2 linked regions of the Marichromatium purpuratum 984 genome follow. Each later gene encodes a partner of the first gene's protein in a complex. Links are inferred from orthologs where the notes say so. Each region holds a gene or a part of one and is shown on either strand. Other genes may lie near its edges.

What was found.
Region 2: the proteins of rne (region 1) and pnp are in contact, whole or in part, in a cryo-EM structure (PDB 9QH0), measured with the Escherichia coli proteins. The link is inferred for Marichromatium purpuratum 984 from one-to-one orthologs.

Annotation. Positions count from the first base shown.
Region 1 is NZ_CP007031.1:879,436-886,980, forward strand. The notes cover bases 1,491-5,030. They hold rne (ribonuclease E), read right to left. Parts: upstream 4,718-5,030; coding sequence 1,691-4,717; downstream 1,491-1,690. Other genes in these bases: MARPU_RS04065 (sulfotransferase), read right to left, coding at 1,491-1,545. Outside these bases: MARPU_RS04060 (glycosyltransferase), read right to left, coding at 1-322; more of MARPU_RS04065, read right to left, coding at 316-1,490; MARPU_RS04075 (RluA family pseudouridine synthase), read left to right, coding at 5,300-6,301; MARPU_RS04080 (HAD-IA family hydrolase), read left to right, coding at 6,298-6,963; MARPU_RS04085 (S49 family peptidase), read left to right, coding at 6,985-7,545. UniProt on the Escherichia coli protein: Endoribonuclease that plays a central role in RNA processing and decay. Required for the maturation of 5S and 16S rRNAs and the majority of tRNAs. Also involved in the degradation of most mRNAs.
Region 2 is NZ_CP007031.1:1,742,562-1,749,561, forward strand. What follows is about bases 371-3,365. They hold pnp (polyribonucleotide nucleotidyltransferase), read left to right. Parts: upstream 371-815; coding sequence 816-2,915; downstream 2,916-3,365. Other genes in these bases: rpsO (30S ribosomal protein S15), read left to right, coding at 371-628; MARPU_RS07895 (competence/damage-inducible protein A), read left to right, coding at 3,019-3,365. Outside these bases: tRNA pseudouridine(55) synthase TruB, read left to right, coding at 1-195; more of rpsO, read left to right, coding at 359-370; more of MARPU_RS07895, read left to right, coding at 3,366-3,768; MARPU_RS07900 (SphA family protein), read left to right, coding at 3,921-4,883; MARPU_RS07905 (PilZ domain-containing protein), read right to left, coding at 4,931-5,338; MARPU_RS07910 (sirohydrochlorin chelatase), read right to left, coding at 5,446-6,282; MARPU_RS07915 (YbaN family protein), read right to left, coding at 6,299-6,814; MARPU_RS07920 (YidH family protein), read left to right, coding at 6,970-7,000. UniProt on the Escherichia coli protein: Involved in mRNA degradation. Catalyzes the phosphorolysis of single-stranded polyribonucleotides processively in the 3'- to 5'-direction. Also involved, along with RNase II, in tRNA processing.

The sequences.
Region 1 (7,545 bases):
GGGTGGGGACGACGATGGCGTTGGGGCGCAGTCGGCGCAGTCGGCCGCTGACCAGTGGCCAGGAGGGCAGCAGCAGCTTCTGGGTGGGGTCGCCGGGGAGCGGGAAGGTCAGCCCGCCGTGCCAGTTGCCACGGCGATAGCGTGGCGCGATCAACTCGACCCGGGCGCCGGCGGCGCGCAGGTGATCGGCGAGGTCGCGATAGTAGGCGCCGACCCCGTTACGCTCGGGCGCGGCGTCGGAGAGGATGGCCACGCGTAGCCCCGAGGCGTCGATCGGGTCGGCGTGCGCGGTGACCTGGTCAGGGCGCGGGGTGCTCAACATGGCAGCGCGGCTTCCGTGGTTTGCGGGGGCGTCGGGGGCGCGGCCGATGGCGGCGCGTCCCGATCATCGATGACGCGTGCGCGCAGGCGACGATAGCAGGCGCCGAGGTCGTGCTCGATGCGCTCGGGGTCGAGCCCGAACTGCGTGAGGCTGTACTGGTGCGCGCTGCGATAGCTGCGGGCATGGCGCTGACGCGCCTGGAGTCGGGCGCGGTAGTCGGCCTCGAGGGTGAGTCCGAGCTGACTGTAGATGGTCTCGATGCTCGGACCGAGTCGCTCGCGCAGCTGCTCCATGCTCACCCAGGCACAGCGCTCGCGCGGGACGTCGGCAAGGACTCGCTCGAGATTGTGGTAGTAGAAGCCGAGTTGTTCGGTCATGCGGCGCTCGAACGCGGGCTCGACGGCGCCGATGCCGAACAGCTTGGCGCCGCCGGCGATCGAACTCAGTTGCGAGGGCAGGGTCTCCTGCGGGGCGCGCAGACAGACCACGAAGCGGGCGTCGGGATAGCGCGCGCGCAGCGCCTCGGCGAGCGGGGCGAAGGCGGCATTCTTCGACAGCAGTCGCTTGTCCGTGCCGTGGACATAGAGATGGCGCTGCAGACAACGATGGTAGTGCTCGAGGAGCCGGCTGCGCAGCGGCTCGGGCATGTCGCGGTCGAAGCTGCCCATCTGCCACAGTCGGCGCGAGTCGGGGAAGGGCAGGACGAGGATGAAGCAGGCGAGCGCCGGCAGCAGCGCGAAATAGTCTTCCTCGGGATCATCGAGGCGCATGCTGTGGACCGCGTCCAGGGCGCCGAAGGCGTAGCGCTCGATCCGGCGCAACAGCCGGGCGAGCGGGGCGCCGAGCCGGGCGTCGAGACGACCGAGCCCGAGCCAGAAGCGGCGCGCGCTGATCGAGAGCGCGAACAGGCACTCCCAGGTGGTGAAGGTGGTGACACCGGGATCCTCGGCCAGCACTCGGTGGAGATGGGTGGTGCCGCTGCGTGGCACCCCGAGGATGAACAGTGGCTCGCGGATCTGGACCCGGCGATAGTCGGGGTAGAGCAGTTCGTCGAGCGCCAGGCCGAGCCAGTGGATCAGCTGGATCAGGGCGAACAGCGGCACGAAGACGAGCATCAGCAGGGGGCGGACATAACCCGCCCAGCCGGCGCCGCGTCTGGGGACGAGGGCACGCAGGGCGAGCCCGAGAAGGTGCAGCTGGCTGGAGATGAAGAGTCTGAGCATCGTCCGTCCTCAGCCCGAGCGCCGCCACGAGTGCGCCTGCGGGCTCCGGTGGTGCATGCGTGCGGGTCGCCGATGACGACCCGCACGGGTTCAGGGTAACCGCAGCAGGGCGGACCCTAGCACGCGCGAGGTGACGGTCGCGACCTCAGTCGCCGTCTTCCTGCGTGATCCGTTTCTCGCTCTCGACGGCGGCTGCAGACCGCGGCGCGCGCTCCGGCGCTGGTGCCGGCTGCTCGGTGGCGGGTTTGGAGGCCGCGCCGGGGATCGTCTGTGACCTCGGCTCGGGGGGCGAGGCCGGCTGCCCGTCGCGGGTCGGTTCGGAGTTGGTCGTCGCGGCGCTCTTGTGCTCGCCGCGCTCTGATCTCGCGCTCGGCGCAGGGTGAGTCTCGGCGGCCTTCGGCTTGGTCGCCGCGGTGCCCTGCTTGTCCTCGGCGGCCTGCGACCTGGCGGTCTCGGTGCTCGACTGCTCCTTGGTGCTCTCCGGCTTGGCTGTTTCGGTGCTCGGCTTGTCCTTGACGCCCTCCGGCTTGGCGGTCTCGGTGCTCGGCTTGCCCTTGGCGCCCTCCGGCTTGGCGGTCTCGGTGCTCGGCTTGCCCTTGGCGCCCTCCGGCTTGGCGGTCTCGGTGCTCGGCTTGTCCTTGACGCCTTCCGGCTTGGCGGTCTCGGCGCGCGGCTTGTCCTTGGCGCCCTCCGGCTTGGCGGTCTCGGCGTTCGATGGGTTTCTGCTCGGCTCCGACTTCGGCCGCGTGGCCGACCTGTTCCGGTCCGACTGCTTGGCCTCGGCGCCTGTCTGGGGGGGCGGCAGGAGCGCCTGAGGACTGTGCCGGGTCTCGGGGGACGATGCCTCCGCCGTTGCGTTCTGTTCGACCTGTGACTCGTCCGATGTACGCTCGCGCTCGTTGCCGTTGGACTGCTCGACGCCGCCGTTGGCCGGGTTGCTGCGGCGGCGATTGCGCCCGCCACGCCGGCGCCGGGGCGAGCGCGGCCGGTCGCCGCCGCCATCCTGCTGTGGCGTGGTGTTCTCGCCGTTGCCCTTGGTCGTCTCCGGTGCCGGCTGTTCCGCCTTGACCTCTGGGGCACGCTTGGAGTGCTCCAGGGCCGCGTCGGTCTCGCCGCGCGGCGGCGTGGGTTCGCCGCCCTGACGTTGCTGTGGCTCGCGGGTGCGCTCGTCGCCTCCCTTGCCCTTGGCGGTGCGGCCGCCGTTCTCGTTGCGACGGGGGCGGTTGCGTGTGCTGCTGCGGCGGTTGCGACCCTCGCCGTTGCGCGCGCCGCGGCCGCCCTCTTCGCCCTCGCCGCCGCGCCCCTCCGCGGCGGTGCGCTTGCGCTCGCGGGACTTGCCGCCCTCACCCTCGCTGCGGGGCTTGGCGTGACCACGCTCGGATTGGCGCGATGGTTCGCTCCGGGGGCTCGCCGGTGCCTCGATCTGGCGTGGTGCGAACAACCCGGTCCAGATCCGCTTGAGCAGGCTCTCGGGTTCGCTGCGCTCGGGCTCCTGGAGTCCGACCGGGGTCTTGGGCGTGGTCCGCTGCGGGGTCGGGCGCTGCTGCGGCGCCGGGGTGGTGGGGGCGACCTGCTTGACCGCCGGCTCCTCGATACGCGGCGGCGTGGTCAGGCGGGTATAACGCGACTCGGCCTCCGGCTCGGGCGGGGCCGCGGCGATCTCGTAGCTCTGCCGACCCTCGTCCTGCTTGGTGACGTCCTGGGTGCGGATGCGCTCGATCTGGTAATCGGGGGTGAGCAGGTGCTCGTTCGGGACCAGCAGGATCTCGACCTCCTGGCGCTGCTCGATGTCGACGATGGTGCGACGCTTCTCGTTGAGCAGGAAGGTGGCGACGCTGACCGGCAGGTGAGCGAGGATGCGCTGGGTGTTGTCCTTCATCGCCTCCTCCTCGATCACGCGGAGGATCGACAGGCCCAGCGAATCGACTCCGCGGATGGTGCCCTGGCCCTTGCAGCGCGGGCACACCTGCTGGCTCGATTCGCCGAGCGAGGGACGCAGCCGCTGGCGCGACATCTCCAGCAGGCCGAAGCGCGAAATCCGCGCCACCTGGACGCGGGCGCGGTCCTGCTTGAGCGCCTCGCGCAGCCGGTTCTCGACCTCGCGCTGGTTCTTCGGCGGGGTCATGTCGATGAAGTCGATCACGAACAAGCCGCCGAGGTCGCGCAGGCGCAGCTGGCGAGCGATCTCGTCGGCCGCCTCGAGGTTGGTGTTGAGCGCCGTCTCCTCGATGTCGGCGCCCTTGGTGGCGCGCGCCGAGTTGATGTCGATGGCGGTGAGCGCCTCGCCGTGGTCGATCACGATCGAGCCGCCCGAGGGCAGGCGCACCTCACGCTGGAAGGCCGACTCGATCTGGGTCTCGATCTGGTAGCGGGTGAACAGCGGCACCTCGTCGTCGTAGCGGCGCAGCTTCTTGATGTTCTGCGGCATCACCTGACGGATGAAGGTCTCGGCGCGCTCGTAGACGGCGGGGTCGTCGATGACGATCTCGCCGATGTCGGCGCGCAGATAGTCGCGGATCGAGCGGATGATGACATCGCTCTCCTGATAGATCAGGAAGGGCGCCTTGCGCTGCTCGCCGGAGGTTTCGATCGCCTTCCACAGCTGCAGCAGGTAGTCGAGATCCCATTGCAGTTCCTCGACGCTCTTGCCGACGCCGGCGGTGCGCACGATCAGCCCCATGTCCTCGGGGATCTCGAGCTGGCTCATGGCGTCGCGCAACTCGCTGCGGTCCTGGCCCTCGATGCGACGCGACACCCCACCGGCGCGCGGGTTGTTGGGCATCAGCACCAGATAGCGCCCGGCCAGCGAGATAAAGGTGGTGAGCGCCGCACCCTTGTTGCCGCGCTCCTCCTTGTCGATCTGGACCACCACCTCGCGGCCCTCGCGCACCGCCTCCTTGATGTTGATGCGCGAGCCGGGCTTGACCGAGTCGGGCTCGAAGTAGGCGCGGGCGATCTCTTTGAGGGGGAGGAAGCCGTGGCGCTCGGCGCCGTAGTCGACGAAGGCGGCCTCGAGGCTGGGCTCGACGCGGGTGATGGTGCCCTTGTAGATGTTGGCCTTCTTCAGTTCCCGGCCGGGGGATTCGATGTCGAGGTTGTAGAGCAGTTGACCGTCGACGGTCGCGACGCGCAACTCTTCCGGCTGAGTTGCGTTGATCAGCATTCTTTTCATGTTGTTCCTTCTCTCACCACGGCGCGTGTCCCGTCGTGGGGGACGGTTCGCCGCGGACCCCCGGTGGCTGACCTGGGGGCGGCTCGGCGCGTTGCCGTTCGTCCCACGGTGAGCAAGGATCCGACGGCATCAGCACTGTCCGTTCGGTCGCCTCCAGACGGGACCCGGAACGGGCACGCGCGCATGAACTATCGTTGACGGGCGCTGGCGGGCGCCCGCAGGTTCTTGTCCCCGTCCCTGCGGAGGGGGCGGTGTTCGGAGCGGCGAGGGTGGTGCCGGATGCGTTGGCCTGCCTTGGCGCACGGCGCGCGGAACGCAGAGGGTGTAGAATGCGCGATTGCTCGCTGCTCGAGTCCGCGCGCGATACCCAATGCTGCCCTCGGGCAGGCGTGGCTAAGATGTCGTAAGACGGCTTCCGGCGCGAAGGCGTCGTCCCGGCCGGTTTCGAGTGGGCGCGGACCAACCTTCGGCTGCGCTCGCCGCTCCGGGAATGATCGATATTCCACAGGCCAGCGCAAGCGATTCATGGTAGCAGCGAAGACTATTAGCATCAATTGAGCCAACAAGGCAAGGCTATCCCCTTTGAGTCCACCAGATCCCCATCCAGATCCCGCGTCCGCTAAGGGCGGTGCGGATACCGGGCCGCGTCTGGTCCGCGTCGATGCCGAGTCCGACGGACAGCGTATCGATAACTTCCTGCTCCGTTTCATCAAGGGCGTTCCGCGCAGCCATCTCTATCGCATACTCCGTCGTGGAGAGGTGCGGGTGAACAAGGGGCGGGTCAAGGCCAGCCATCGGCTGCGCGCCGGGGACATGGTGCGCATCCCGCCGCTGCGTCTGCCCGAGCAGCGCGCCCCGGCGCGCGCACCCGAGGGCTGGCTGGCGCGGCTTGAGGGCGCGGTGCTCTACGAGGACAACCGGCTGCTGGTGATCGACAAGCCCTCGGGGCTGGCGGTGCACGGCGGCAGCGGATTGAGCTTCGGGTTGATCGAGTCGCTGCGCCAGCTTCATCCCGGGCGCGAGCTTGAGCTGGTGCACCGGCTCGATCGCGACACCTCCGGTTGCCTGGTGGTGACCAAGCGGCGCAGCGCGCTGCGCGAGCTGCACCGGATGATGCGCGAGGACGGTATCGAGAAGCGCTATCTGGCGCTGATCGGCGGCGAGCTGCCGCGCGCCGAGATGACCGTCGACGCGCCGCTGCGCAAGAACGTGCTGCGCGGCGGCGAGCGCATGGTCAGCGTCGACCCGGTCGAGGGCAAGGCCTCGCGTACCCGCTTTCGCCGGCTGCGGCGCTTGCGTGCCGGGTCACGGGTGGCGACCCTGGTCGAGGCCACCCTGGTCACCGGTCGCACCCATCAGATCCGCGTCCATGCCGCCCATCTCGGCGCGCCGCTCGCCGGCGACCCCAAATACGGTGACGATGACTGGAACCGGGAACTCAAGGCGCTCGGGCTCGATCGATTGTTCCTGCACGCCGCAGCGCTGAGTTTTCGCGCCGAATACATGAGTCGGCCGTTGCACGTCGAGGCGCCGCTGCCGGAGACGCTGCAGCGGTTGCTGGACGCACTGGAGGAGACCGCGTGAGTTTCGAGCTGATCGTGTTCGACTGGGACGGCACCCTGATGGATTCCGAGGCCCATATCGTCGATTGCATGCAGCGTGCCTTCGTCGAGCTGGGCCTGCAGCCGCCACCGCGCGAGGCGGCGCGCGAGATCATCGGGCTGAGCCTGGAGCGGGGCACGCGGGAGCTGCTGCCGGGGGCCGAGCCCGAGGTCTATGAGGCGCTGATCCTCGCCTATCGGCGTCGCTTCCTCGGTGCCACGCCGAACGCCTCGGCGCTGTTCGCGGGCGCCGCCGAGGTGCTCTCGACGCTGACCGAGCGCGGCTGTCGGCTGGCGGTGGCCACCGGCAAGAGTCGCGCCGGGCTTGACAAGGCGCTGCGCGAGACCGGGCTGGGCGAGTTCTTCCATGCCACCCGCTGCGCCGACGAGACCTTCTCCAAGCCCCACCCGCAGATGCTCTTCGAGCTGATGGAGGAGCTGGGCGCCGCCGCCGAGGAGACGCTGATGATCGGTGATACCGAGTTCGACATGCAGATGGCGCGCAACGCCGGGGTGGCGGGGCTGGCGGTGAGCTACGGGGTACACCCCCCGGAGCGACTGCTCGCGCACCAGCCGCTGGACTGTCTGGATGCCGTGAGCGCGATCCCGGGGTGGCTGGCCGCGCGCGCGACGAGCGAGATCTGAAGCAGGACGGAGACCGAGACCATGCAGTGGCGATTCTGGAAACGCTGGCGCAAGCCGCCGATGCCCGACCCCGATCAACCTGGCTGGGAGCGGGCGCTGATCAACCATCTGGCGCTCGACTACATGCGCGAGCGCCGCCGCACGCGGCGCTGGGGGCTGGTGCTCAAGCTGTTGATCCTGCTCTATCTGGTGGGGCTGGTGGTGGCCGCCTCGGTGCGCGACTGGGATCGGCGCATGGAGCTGACCGAGCCGCACGCGGCGCTGATCGAGATCGACGGGGTGATCGCCGCCGACAGCGATGCCAGCGCCGATCGGGTGGTCGGGGCGCTGCGCAAGGCCTTCGACAACGACAAGGTCGAGGGGGTGATCCTGCGCATCAACAGCCCCGGCGGCAGCCCGGTGCAAGCCGGTTACATCAACGACGAGATCGCTCGGCTCAAGGCGAAATATCGCGAGGCCCACGATGGCGAGGATCTGCCGGTGTACGCCGTGGCCGCCGATCTCTGCGCCTCGGGGGGCTATTACATCGCCGTCGGCGCCGATGCCATCTATGCCGACAAGGCCAGCCTGGTCGGCTCGATC
Region 2 (7,000 bases), 860 kb from region 1 along the record:
GACACCGCGCTCGGTCACTGGCCGGCGGTGCGACTGTCGGCTGACGCGGCCTTCTATCTGCGTCAGGGCCAGGCGGTGTTGGTACCGCAGGCGCCGACCGAGGGTCTGGTGCGACTCTATGATCCCTCCGAGCAGTTCCTCGGCGTCGGCTGCATCCTCGACGACGGCAAGGTCCAGCCGAAGCGATTGATTTGACGTTTCCAGTCCTTCGCGCCGTTGCGGGGCGGAGGACATCATCGCGGGCCCGTCCCGCGCATACCACGACAGGTCGGATTCCCTGAGGTCATTGTCGGAGGATCCATCCGGCGGCGCCGGATCTGTGCCTGTTCTATCGTCACCCTCATCCAGGAGACACCCAATGACCATGACCGCGGAAGACAAGAAGAAGATCGTTGAAGAGTACCGTCGTGGCGAGAGCGACACCGGTTCCCCCGAGGTGCAGGTCGCGCTGCTCACCGCACGCATCCTGCAGCTCACCGATCACTTCAAGGAACACAAGCATGACCATCACTCGCGCCGCGGCCTGGTGCGCATGGTCAACTCCCGGCGTAAACTGCTCGACTATCTCAAGCGCAAGGATCTCGATCGCTACCGCGACCTGATCGCGCGCCTGGGGCTGCGTCGCTGACGCGTACTCGAAGGCTCGAGGACCGGACCGCGATCGCGGTTCCGGTCTGGCCGTCGGCGCTGTGTCTCATATCTCCGGCGTCAGCGTCGACAACCACCCTGCCAACCCGGCGAGCATCGGCGCCACGCGGTCAGCAGGGGTCCACGGCCCGAAGCTTCGACGGACCATACACCCCGAGGATTTACCTGTGATTCCCACCCCTATCGTTAAACAGTTCCAATTCGGAAATCAGACCGTCAGGCTCGAGACCGGCGAGATCGCGCGCCAGGCCGATGGCGCAGTCCTGGTGAACATGGAAGACACCGTGGTCCTGGTGACCGTGGTCGTGGACAAGCGCGCCGGTGTCGAGCGCGACTTCTTCCCGCTCACCGTCGACTACCAGGAGAAGACCTACGCCGCTGGCCGCATCCCCGGTGGCTTCTTCCGTCGCGAGGGTCGCCCGAGCGAGGCCGAGATCCTCACCGCCCGTCTGATCGACCGCCCGCTGCGGCCGCTGTTTGCCGATGGATTCAAGCGTGAGGTGCAGATCATCGCGACGGTCAAGTCGCTCAACCCCGCGGTCAATCCCGAGGTGCCGGCGCTGATCGGTGCTTCTGCGGCGGTGGCCCTGGCCGGTCTGCCCTTCAACGGCCCGATCGGTGCTGCCCGGGTCGGCTACAAGGACGGTGAATACATCCTCAACCCCCCGGTGGTCGGTCTCGGACCGGACTCCGACCTCGACCTGGTGGTCGCCGGCACCGAGCAGGCGGTGCTGATGGTCGAGTCCGAGGCCCGTGGTCTCTCCGAAGAGGTGATGCTCGGTGCCGTGCTGTTCGGTCACGAGCAGCTGCAGGTGGTCATCGAAGCGATCCGTGAGCTTGTCGCCGAGGCCGGCAAGCCGCCCTTCGAGTGGAGCGCCCCGGAGCGCGACACCGCGCTCGCCGCCGCCGTCGCCGAGGCCTGTGGCGCGCGCATCGCCGAGGCCTATCGCATCCACGACAAGAAGGCGCGTTACACCGCGCTCGACACCATCCGTGCCGAGACCCTGGCCACGCTTTGCGAGGGCGAGGACGCGGCCTGGAGCGAGCAGCAGGTGATGGGTGAGATCGAGGGCCTGGAGAAGCGTACCGTGCGTTCGGCGGTGATCGCCGGCGAGCCGCGTATCGACGGTCGCGACAATGCCACCGTGCGCCCGATCACCATCCGTACCGGCGTGCTGCCGCGCACCCACGGCTCGGCCCTGTTCACTCGTGGCGAGACCCAGGCGATGGTGGTCACCACCCTGGGCACCGAGCGTGACTCGCAGATCATCGACGCACTCGATGGCGAGCGGCGCGAGCACTTCATGCTCCACTACAACTTCCCGCCCTTCTGCGTCGGTGAGTCGGGTCGCGTCGGCAGCCCCAAGCGCCGCGAGATCGGTCACGGCCGTCTGGCCAAGCGCGGCGTGCTGGCGGTGATGCCGAGCATTGAGGAGTTCCCCTACTCGGTGCGCGTGGTCTCCGAGATCACCGAGTCGAACGGTTCGAGTTCGATGGCCAGCGTTTGCGGCACCAGCCTCGCGCTGATGGATGCCGGCGTGCCGATCAAGTCCCCGGTAGCCGGTGTCGCCATGGGCCTGATCAAGGAAGATGATCAGTTCGCGGTACTCACCGACATCATGGGCGACGAGGACCACCTCGGCGACATGGACTTCAAGGTGGCCGGTACCATCGAGGGCGTCAATGCCCTGCAGATGGACATCAAGATCGAGGGCATCACCAAGGAGATCATGGAGATCGCCCTGGAGCAGGCCAAGGCCGGGCGTCTGCACATCCTCGAGGAGATGAACAAGGTGCTGTCGACGCCGCGCGAGGAGATGTCCGAGCACGCGCCGCGCATCATCGAGTTCAAGATCCACCCCGAGAAGATCCGCGACGTCATCGGCAAGGGCGGTTCGGTGATCCGCTCGATCACCGAGGAGACCGGCGCCACCATCGACATCAACGACGAAGGCGTGGTGAAGATCTTCTCGGTGGCCAAGTCCGCCGGTGAGGAGGCGAAGAAGCGCATCCGTCTGATTACCGCCGATGTCGAGGTCGGCAAGGTCTACGAGGGCAAGGTCGCACGGCTGATGGACTTCGGTGCCTTCGTCACCATCCTGCCCGGTCGCGACGGTCTGGTGCACATCTCGCAGATCTGCGAGGAGCGGGTGCAGAGCGTCAGCGACAAGCTCTCCGAGGGCGACGTGGTGCGCGTCAAGGTGCTCGAGGTCGACAAGCAGGGTCGGATCCGTCTGAGCATGAAGGCGGTCGAGCTCGGCGAGTGATGATCGCGCCCCTCGGGGCCTGATCGATCGACCCTGAAAAGGGGGCCGCGAGGCCCCCTTTTTCGTGTTGTGCAACCCCTGTCGACAGGAGCAAGTGACCAAGATGACAACTAAGACCGAGACCCAGCGCTTCGGACTGATCGTGATCGGTGACGAAGTGCTCAACGGCGCGCGTCGCGACCGGCACCTGGAGCAGTTCAAGGAGATGATCGGCGAGCGTGGCCATGCCCTGGCCTGGCATTGGACGCTGCCCGACGATCCCGAGGTGATCACCGCTCATCTGCGTTTCTCGATGGCACGCGCCGAGCCGGTGTTCGTCTGTGGCGGTATCGGCGCCACCCCGGACGACCACACCCGTGGTTGCGCCGCCGCCGCCGCTGGGGTCGCGCTGACACGCCACCCAGGCGCGGTGGCCCTGCTGGAGGAGAAGTTCGGCGACGAGGCCTACCCGCACCGCATCCTGATGGCCGAGCTGCCCGAAGGGTGCGCGCTGATCGACAACCCGGTCAACCGCATCCCCGGCTTTGCAGTGTGTAACCACTGGTTCTTGCCGGGCTTCCCGAAGATGGCCTGGCCGATGGCCGAGGCGGTGCTCGAGCAGGGCTTCGGCAGCGCCGTGCGTCAGCGCGAGGTCGCGCTCAAGGTGCGCGGTATTCCCGAGAGCCAGCTGATCCCGGTGATGGAGTGTTTCGGCGAGCGCTTCCCGGCGCTCAAGATGTTCAGTCTGCCGCACATGGGCGAGGACCCGCACATCCTGCTCGGCTTCCGTGGCCACGACGGCTTGGAGGAAGCGCTCGCGGCCTTGCGCGAGGCCCTGGGAGATGCCTCGATCGAGGCGGTCGAGCCGCGCTGAGACCGATCGTCCCTTTGCCAAGCGGCGACCATTGCTCTAAGATCCGCGCGGTCTTTTCGTGTGCGATCGATCATCGTGTGGGAAGGCGGGTGCTGGGTCGTCTTCCTGACTCGAGTATGCGCCGATCCGCGAACACTTAGCGAGGTGTGTACATGGGCGTGCGAGGATGGAGAGCGGCGGTCGCCGCTGCGGGACTGGTCTGGGGGCAGGGCGCGCTCGCCTATGATCTACCGGCAGTCAATCTCGGGTTCACCAGCTTTCTCGATGGCGGTCCGCCATCCGGGCCGGGCTTGTATGTCAGTCAGTATCTGCAGTTCTATCGCAACGGTGCGCTCAAGGACGCCGCCGGTGACGACCTGCGGGTCCCGACTCCGCGTGGACGGGAGCGCGCCGAACTCGACCTCAACCTCAGTCTCACACAGTTCCTTTACCAGTCGGATCAGCCGCTGCTGTTCGGTGGCAAGTGGGGCGTAGACCTGATCCTGCCGCTGGTCGATTTCGATCTCGATCCCGGCGACAACTTCGCGCTCTCGACCAATGGGGGTAATCTCGGTGATATCCTGGTCGGTCCCTTCCTGCAGTGGGATCCGATCATGGGGCCGAACGGGCCGCGCTTCATGCATCGCATCGAGCTGCAGATGCTGCTCCCGACCGGTAACTACGACGCCGACGATCCGATCAACGCCGGCAGCAACGTCTTCTCGTTCAATCCCTACTGGGCCGCGACCCTGTTCGTCAATCCGCGCTGGACCGTCTCCTGGCGTCTGCACTATCTGTGGAACGCCGAGAACAACGATCCCTTCAAGGGGTTCATCGCCGAGGACACTCAGGCCGGGCAGGCGATTCACATCAACTTCTCCACCGCCTACGAGGTGCTGCCCAACCGGCTGCGCCTGGGCATCAATGGCTACTATCTCGAACAGATCACCCGCTCCAAGGTCGACGGCGAGTCGGTCGCCGACAGCGAGGAGCGGGTGTTCGCCATCGGTCCCGGGGCGCTCTACCACCTCAGCCCCCACGATCATCTGTTCTTCAACGCCTACTGGGAGACCGGTGCCGAGAACCGCTCCGAGGGTGCGCGCATGAATCTGCGCTACGTCCATCACTTCCATTGATCATCATCGTCGGCGGTAGCGATGCCGGTCATCGGTGTCGCCGTCGCTCAACCGGGAAAGTCGGCGGCATAGCGCTGGATCCATTCCACCGCCGCTTGTTCGCTACTGAGTTCGCGTCCCTGGGTTGCGCATACCCGGCGGCGGTAGTGTTCGATCCGACAGACCTGTTCGACCATCCTGAGTCGATAGCCGGTCTCGTCGGTGGCGAAGTGGACCCCCACCTCGAACAGACCGCGACGCGGTCTGCACCAGGCCACCACGCCCTCGGCGCGGAAAGGTGGTTGGGCGACCGGGATCTCGACCTGGATGGATTCGCCGATCGGTAGCCGTCTGCAGGAGAGAAAACACAGACCACCCTGGCCGATGTTGCACAGCCGATTGCGCCGGCGGCGGTTGCGGTTGGGCAGTCGGTAGTGGATGGGGATGTCCGAGGGGTGGCGGAGGAAGCGGCGCATCTTGGCTCTGCGGCTATATGTCGGAACGGGCCTTTATCGCCAAGGATGGGGGAGGGCGTGGGCCGGCTCAAGCGTTGCGCGGGTTGCGTTGTGATCCGTCGCCCGTTTCAGAGTCGGCGGTGTGTGGCGCGTTGCCGTAATCGCGCGGCGAGGATCTCGGGGAGCAGTGGATGTTCGCCGACCAGCGCGGAGACATGGACGCGTAGCCCTGCGTGAGCCTGTTCGGCCTGGGCGCAGATCTCGGCGATATCGCCACCTGGGCCGGCGTGACGACCGGGCGCGAGAAAGAGCATCGAGAGAAAGACCGGGGTGTCGGGCTCGCTGCTTGCGAGCCGTTCGAGCTGCTGTTCGAGCAGTGCCCCGTTGAAGTCGTAGGCCGCTCCGGGGCGTCGTTCCATCACCGCCTGATCAAGCTCGACCACCTGACCAAGTCGTTCGGCGAGGCGCGCGGCCAACCAGGCGCGTACCGCGCTGACGCCGGGATTGGGGGAGCCGTGATCGACCAGGATCACCCGTCGTGGCCGATCGCCGGCGATCTCGGCAAGACAGGCGAGTTGCTCGGCGAGGATCCGGGTGAGCAGGGGTTCGCCCGTCGGCAGCGGGCAGAGTTCGGGGGCGAGTCGCAGGGCGAAGTCACCGTAGCGTGTGCGCAGTCGCGCGACAAGTGCGGGGACGGCCTCGGTGAGCGCGGCGCTGGGGCCGAAGAACAGCGGCAGGATCAGGAAGTCGCGCGCGCCGGCGCTGAGGCGTGCCTCGAGCAGGGGTTCGAGCAAGGTCGCGGGTCGGCCATCGAGTTGATCGGCGGGGATGGCATCGGCATGGGCGAGCGAGACTGGTTCGATTGGCAGGCCGCACCGGGCACCGAGCGTTTCGGCCAGGCGGCGCAGGGAGTCGACCGCGGCTGCGCGGCGCGAGCCATTGTCGAGCAGCAGGACCGACTCCATAGAGAGACGAGCGGGCTCAGCGCGAGGGGCTGCGGGTCTCGGCGACCGGTTCGGCCGAAGAGACCAGCTCGTCGAGACCGACCCGAACCTGCGCCTGCTGCTGACGGGTTCGGCGGCGATGGCGATTGTCTGGACGAGTGGCGATCCAGGTGGCGACCAGGGTGAGGATGGTGGCCACGGTGATCGCCGGCCACGGCCCGGGGCCGATCAGCGAGAACCAGATCAGATAGCTGCCGGCCATGCTGAGAATGGCGGCCTTCTTGCCGGTGGGGCAGATCTCGCCGTGTTCGAGGAAGTCGCGGATCGACTCGCCGAAACGCGGGTGATCGATCAGGAAGCGTACCCGCTCGGGACGACTACGCAGCCACAGCCAGGCGGCGCAGATCCAGAACACCGTGGTCGGCATCAACGGCACCAGCATGCCGACGAAGCCGAGGCCGAAACAGCACCAGGCCAGGAGGTTGAAGATCTGACGGCGATGCGATTCGAGGATCGCCTTCAGCTTGGCGGGGATGCGAGCGCTGACCTGCATTGGGAAACCCTGTCTGAACGAACGGTCGATGGCATGGGGACAGCGCAGGTCGAGGGGCCTGGGCGATCCGTGACTCGAGGGACATAACTATAGTCGTTTACCACGACCCTGTCCCGATGATGGGGTCGCTGACACCAGCAACCACGAGGGCGTCGATGTCCGCATTGCAGGATCCACGGGTACTCT